Linked DNA regions of Casimicrobium huifangae. The protein of the gene in region 1 interacts with the protein of each later gene in a pairwise test. Links are inferred from orthologs where the notes say so. Each region holds a gene or a part of one and is shown on either strand. Other genes may lie near its edges.

Region 1 (3,287 bases):
CTCATCGTGATGTTCTACGAGTGGGGTTGGGAGACGCTCGGGCATGTCTTCGACTGGCTGGCCCGGCGACCGTTGTGGAAGGCGATGGAAGACGCGATCCGACGCCTGCCGCCGTGGGCTGCCTTACTGTTGTTCGCCCTGCCCAGCTTACTGTTGTTCCCGGTCAAGTTGCTGGCGCTATGGCTCATTGCGCACGGCCAGCGCGTGCTCGGCGTTACCGTGATCCTCGTCGCCAAGATCGTCGGCACGGCGGTGGTTGCCCGTCTATTCACGCTGACGCAACCAGCCCTGATGCAGCTCGGCTGGTTTGCGGCCGCCTATCGCTGGTTCATCCCGTGGAAAGACGTGTGGCTCAACGCGATCCGCGCCAGTTGGCCCTGGCGTGTGGGTCGAGTCATCAAGTTCCGCGTGAAGCGGGCTGTCGCGGCTATCTGGCGCGGCGCCGTGCAGTCGGTACGCACCATTTTTCGGCGTTCCTGACTGCTCGCCATCTGCGCCGGGCTGCCTCCCTAAAATTGGTGGATGACCTCTCCGCTCCTTGCCAGGCTCAATGAGCCGCAGCTCACCGCCGTTACCCTGCCGCACATTTCGGCGTTGATCCTCGCTGGCGCCGGCTCCGGCAAGACCCGAGTGCTGACAACGCGCATCGCGTGGCTGATATCGACCGGGCAAGTCGGACCATCGGGCGTGCTGGCGGTCACCTTCACCAACAAGGCGGCCAAGGAGATGCTGACGCGTCTCTCGGCGCTGGTACCGGTAAACGTACGCAGCATGTGGATCGGTACGTTCCATGGGCTCTGCAACCGCTTCCTGCGCATGCACTGGCGCGAGGCGGGCCTGCCGCAAACCTTCACCATCATGGACACCCAGGATCAAGTGTCGCTGATCAAGCGTATCCTGAAGGCCCACAACATTGACGACGAAAAGTACCCGCCCAAGCAGATGGCGTGGTTCATCGGCAGCGCCAAGGAGGAAGGTCTGCGACCCAACGCGGTGGAGGCATTTGACGACTACACCCGCAAGCAGGTGGAGATTTACCAGCTCTACGAGGCCACCTGCCAGCGCGAAGGCGTCGTCGATTTCGCAGAGTTGTTGCTGCGCAGCTATGAAGTGCTCGGCAAATTCGAGGCGCTGCGCGAGCATTACAACGCCCGCTTCAAGCACATTCTGGTTGACGAGTTCCAGGACACCAACACACTGCAATACAAGTGGCTGCGCCTGCTGGCGGGTCCGCAGACGGCGGTGCTGGCGGTTGGCGACGACGATCAGTCGATCTACGCCTTCCGCGGCGCCAAGGTCGCCAACATGCAGCGCTTCGAGCATGACTTTGGCCCGGCAAAGATCATCAAGCTGGAACAAAACTACCGCAGTTTCGGCAATATCCTCGACGCCGCCAACGCGCTGATCCGCAACAACAACGGCCGGCTGGGCAAGGAGCTGTGGACCGATCAGGGACACGGCGAGCCGATCCGGGTGTTTCAGGGCTACAGCGACGGCGAGGAAGCAGCCTTCGTGATCGATAGCGTCAAGACGGCGATGAACGATGGCGTACCGCTGGACGAGATCGCCATCCTGTACCGCTCCAATGCGCAGTCACGCGTGTTCGAGCACGGCCTGTTCAACGCCCGCATCCCGTATCGCGTGTATGGGGGCCTGCGCTTCTTCGAGCGCGCCGAGATCAAGCACGCAATGGCGTACTTGCGATTGATCAACAACCCGGAGGACGACAACGCGCTGCTGCGTGTGATCAACTTTCCGCCGCGCGGCATTGGCGCCAAGTCGGTTGAGAACCTTCAAGCGGTATCGGCGGGCACCGGGGTTACGTTGTGGCAGGCCGCGTGTGCCGGCGGCGCGGGCGGGCGAGCGCAGGTGGCGATGGCGCAGTTCATTGGCCTGATCGAAGGCATGCGCATCGCTACCAAGAATCAGCCGCTGCCAGAGATCGTGCGCCATCTGCTCGATGCGTCGGGCCTGAAGACCCACTATGCGACCGAAAAGGACGGCCAGGATCGCGTCGAGAATCTTGAGGAATTGATCAATGCAGCCGACAACTTCCTGCGCGAAACCGGTGGCGTGATCCACGTCGAAAGCCCCGATGGCTCGGTCGCCGAGGATCAGGATGCAGTGACCGCTTTCCTCGCCCATGCGTCACTGGAAGCGGGCGATACCCAGGCCGCAGAGGGGCGTGCAGCACTGCAGATGATGACGGTGCATTCGGCAAAGGGGCTGGAGTTCGACTATGTGTTCATCACGGGCCTGGAAGAGGGCCTGTTCCCGCACGATAACTCGCTGAACGACGACGGCGGGCTTGAGGAGGAACGGCGGCTGGCTTATGTGGCGATCACGCGGGCGCGCAAGCGACTGCATATGTCCTACGCGCAGATGCGCATGCTGCACGGCCAGACCCGCTACAACGTGCCGTCGCGCTTTCTGGACGAAATCCCTGCCGAGTTATTGCAGTGGCTGTCGGCAAAGCCGAAGAATTTGCTCGCGATGGAGCCGCACGCGCCGCTCGGTAGCGATTGGGGCAATCCTGAGCGTTCAGCCTTCGCTCAATCTATCGGCAGCGCCACGCGCACCGACACAGGCTTTCGCATTGGGCAGCAGGTATCCCATGCCAAGTTCGGCCACGGGGTGATCATCAACGCCGATGGCAGCGGCAAGAACGTGCAGGTGGAGGTCAACTTCGCCGAGCACGGCATCAAGCGGCTGGCGCTTGAGTATGCGAAATTGACAGCGATCTGAACCACACGATGCTGCGCGGGGTGTCGGCGACTGCTAAGCCGCGCCAGCCACCATTTCCACCCGCTCCTCGCGGTGGAAGACACGGCGGTAGCAGACGTAATCGCTGATCATGCGGATCGCAGTCAGCGGCACCACCAGCAACATGACAGTCGTCAGCACCGCCTTGGCCGGCAGCAGATATAGCAGCGGTGAAACCAGCACGACCGCAAGCACGGTCAGACCGAACATCGCGATGCCATAGACACTCATCGACAGCCAGTTGGCGAGGCTGGCGCGCACCGAAGCACCAATCGCCTGCCCGAAGCTGGCGTCGGAGAACACGATCAGCGCTGGCGAAAACCAGAGCGCAGCCGTCAGTGGCAAAGTGATCGCGAGTGTCACCAACATGACACGCATCAACGCCTCCTGTGGCACGTTACCCTGCTCTTCAAACCCCTTGAGCTGGTCCAGCGTGAGGCCTGACGCCAGCAAGCCCACCGTCAGCGCGACAAGCAGTCCGATCAGATGCACGCCGCCCAGCGGCAGCAGGGCACGCAGGTTCG
Region 2 (3,231 bases), 510 kb from region 1 along the record:
CCGACACGCCAAATGGCCTCGTGGTGCCCGTCATCAAGAACGCCGACCAGAAGGGCATCGTGCAGATCGCCAAGGAGATGAGCGAACTCGCAGGCCTCGCACGCGAAGGCAAGTTGAAGCCCGACCAGATGCAGGGCGGCTGCTTCTCGATCAGCTCGCTGGGCGGCATCGGTGGTCGCTATTTCACACCAATCATCAACGCCCCTGAAGTGGCGATCATGGGCGTGTGCAAAAGCGAGATTGCGCCGAAGTGGAACGGCAAGGAGTTCGAGCCGCGCCTGATGCTGCCGCTGTCGCTGTCATGGGATCACCGCGTCATCGACGGTGCCGAGGCCGCACGCTTCAACGTGTACTTCGGGCAGTTGATGAGTGACTTCCGCAGGATTGCTTTGTAGCGCTGCGCGCTACAGGACGAAAGGACGAGAGGACGAATGACGCAAAGGTCTGCCGTTGCTTGTCTCCCAATATGTTGAACACAACGCCGACGGCTGATGAATCGAGTGGCCCCTTCGTCATTCGTCCTTTGTCATTCGTCCTTCATTAGAGCGAAGCGAAAATGAACATAGAACTCAAAGTCCCCGACATCGGCGACTTCAAGGACATCCCGGTCATTGAGGTGCTGGTGAAAGTCGGCGACACCGTCGCCAAGGAGCAATCGCTCGTCACGCTCGAATCCGACAAGGCGACGATGGAAGTGCCGGCCGAAGCGGCGGGCGTGATCAAGGAGCTGCGCGTGAAGCTCGGCGACAAGGTGTCGCAGGGCACTGTGGTGGCTGTGATTGAAGCTGCTTCTACCGTTCGCGCTGAGCCCGTCGAAGCGCCGACTGCAAAGAGCGCTGCTTCATCAAGCGCGACAACGTCCGTCACAAACACTTCGCCGAGCCCAGTGCGAACGGAAAGTGCCGCGCCAGTTGCTGCAGGAGCCTACGCCGGCAAGGCTGACATCGAGTGCGAAATGCTGGTGCTGGGCGCTGGTCCCGGCGGCTACAGCGCGGCATTCCGGGCGGCCGACCTCGGCATGAAGACGGTGATCATCGAACGTTACGCGACGCTCGGCGGCGTCTGCCTCAACGTCGGTTGCATTCCTTCGAAGGCGCTGCTGCACACCGCAGCCGTGATGGACGAGGTCAAGGCGCTCGCCAAACACGGCATCAGCTACGGCGAACCAACCGTCGAGATCGGTAAGCTGCGCGAATTCAAGGACGGCGTGATCAAGAAGCTCACCGGCGGCCTCGCCGGCATGGCCAAGGCGCGCAAGGTCGACATCGTGCGTGGCATCGGCAAGTTCCTCGACGCCAACCACGTCGAAGTCGCGCTGACCACAGGCACTGGTCAGGAAACGACAGGTGAAACCAAGGTCGTCAAGTTCCAGAAGTGCATCATCGCCGCAGGCTCGCAGGCGGTGAAGCTTCCCTTCATGCCCGATGATCCGCGCGTGGTTGATTCGACCGGCGCGTTGCTGCTCGACGTCAAACCCGAGCGCATGCTGGTGATCGGCGGCGGCATCATCGGCCTTGAAATGGCGACGGTGTACTCGACACTCGGCGCGCGCATCGACGTCGTCGAAATGCTCGACGGGGTGATGGCCGGTGCCGACAAGGACCTGGTCAAGGTGTGGGAGAAGGTCAACGCGCCGCGCTTCGACAACATGATGTTGAAGACCAAGACCGTCGGCGCCGAAGCAAAGAAGGATGGCATCTACGTCAAGTTCGAAGGCGAGAAAGCACCTGCGGAAGCGCAGCGCTACGACCTGGTGCTGGTCGCCGTCGGCCGCTCGCCGAACGGCAAGAAGATCGCCGCCGACAATGCGGGCGTCGCGGTGACCGAACGCGGCTTCATCAATGTCGACAAGCAGATGCGCACCAACGTGCCGCACATCTTCGCGATTGGCGACATCGTCGGCAACCCGATGCTCGCGCACAAAGCCGTGCACGAGGGCCACGTGGCGGCGGAGGCGGCGCATGGCGAAAAGGCCTACTTCGACGCGCGCCAGATCCCGAGCGTCGCCTACACCGACCCCGAGGTCGCATGGGCGGGCATCACCGAGGACGAGGCGAAAAAGCAGGGCCTCAAGTACACGGTCGGCAAGTTCCCGTGGGCCGCCAGCGGCCGCGCCATCGCCAATGGCCGCGACGAGGGCTTCACCAAGCTGATCTTCGACGAGGAGACGCACCGCATCCTGGGCGGCGGCATCGTGGGCACCCACGCCGGCGACCTGATCGGCGAGGTCTGCCTGGCCGTCGAAATGGGCGCGGACATGATCGACATCGGCAAGACCATCCACCCGCATCCGACACTGGGCGAGAGTGTGGGCATGGCCGCCGAGATTGCGCATGGCACGTGCACGGATGTGCCGCCGGTTCGCAAGAAGTGACCTCTGTCCCTCTCCCCCTGCGGGAGAGGGTTAGGGTGAGGGTTTGGTGGAATGAGCGGATTCGTTCGCCACCAGCGCGCTCTATGGCCGCGCGGCGCCAGTTACTTTTGCCAATCGCGGCAAAAGTAACCAAAAGCGCTTGCCCCTACTGCCCGCCTTTTCCTGCGATGCTCGCGTTCTGCGGGACGCGTCAACGGCACACGAATGCTTCGCTGACGCTTCGCAGAGTGCGTGCCGACGACGCGTCTACGACCGCACAACGCTGCGCTTCTCGGGGCGGGCAAAAGGGGCTCCAGCGTACGCACTTGACCGCATATGTTGCACAATTGCGTTTCAGATCATTGGGGGCGAGCGGTGGCCTATCTTCTGACGACTGGAGTTGTTGCGTTTCAGCTTGCCATCCTGGTTACGATCGTCGCCGCAGCGCGGGCCGGGCGGGTCGCCTTTCTCCTCGCTACGTTCGGTTGGATCGCATTTACCTTACTTGGCAGCATTTTCACTGCTGGGTTGTTACTTTTGCAGCTATTCACAATTGGCCTTGCTTTCGCGATTGGGCGCTCGATGGTTACTAAAGCGCAAGCAATACAGCCAAATCTTGGTTCACCACAGTCGTCCGACGCGCCTAAGCGTGCCAGCAACGGGCTCAATTCACTAGGCGGTTTTGCCTTGCTCGTCGTCGCTGGTCTAGTAACTGGAAAGATGTTCGGCCGTGCGTCTGTTGAAAGCGATGTACAGAGTATTCGCGCGCGCGCCGCGCAGGATTCCGCTGCTCTTCCAGGCAAAGTCTCAACGGAAACGGTGACGACGCCCGCACAAACACGCCCCCAAGGCGTTGCCACAACGAAGGCCAGCAATCA

What was found.
Region 2: the proteins of FKL89_RS05565 (region 1) and lpdA interact in binary tests that used the Escherichia coli proteins (3 or more experiments, as listed by UniProt). The link is inferred for Casimicrobium huifangae from one-to-one orthologs.

What each region holds. Positions count from the first base shown.
Region 1 is NZ_CP041352.1:1,193,935-1,197,221, reverse strand. The notes cover bases 166-3,133. They hold FKL89_RS05565 (UvrD-helicase domain-containing protein), read left to right. Parts: upstream 166-522; coding sequence 523-2,745; downstream 2,746-3,133. Other genes in these bases: FKL89_RS05560 (BPSS1780 family membrane protein), read right to left, coding at 2,779-3,133; FKL89_RS05570 (hypothetical protein), read left to right, coding at 166-480. Also shown: more of FKL89_RS05570, read left to right, coding at 1-165; more of FKL89_RS05560, read right to left, coding at 3,134-3,287. UniProt on the Escherichia coli protein: A helicase with DNA-dependent ATPase activity. Unwinds DNA duplexes with 3'-5' polarity. Translocates on single-stranded DNA with 3'-5' polarity. Initiates unwinding more efficiently from a nicked substrate than double-stranded DNA.
Region 2 is NZ_CP041352.1:683,154-686,384, forward strand. Bases 54-2,965 are described here. They hold lpdA (dihydrolipoyl dehydrogenase), read left to right. Parts: upstream 54-556; coding sequence 557-2,374; downstream 2,375-2,965. Other genes in these bases: aceF (dihydrolipoyllysine-residue acetyltransferase), read left to right, coding at 54-395; FKL89_RS03105 (hypothetical protein), read left to right, coding at 2,729-2,965. Also shown: more of aceF, read left to right, coding at 1-53; more of FKL89_RS03105, read left to right, coding at 2,966-3,231. UniProt on the Escherichia coli protein: Lipoamide dehydrogenase is a component of the glycine cleavage system as well as of the alpha-ketoacid dehydrogenase complexes.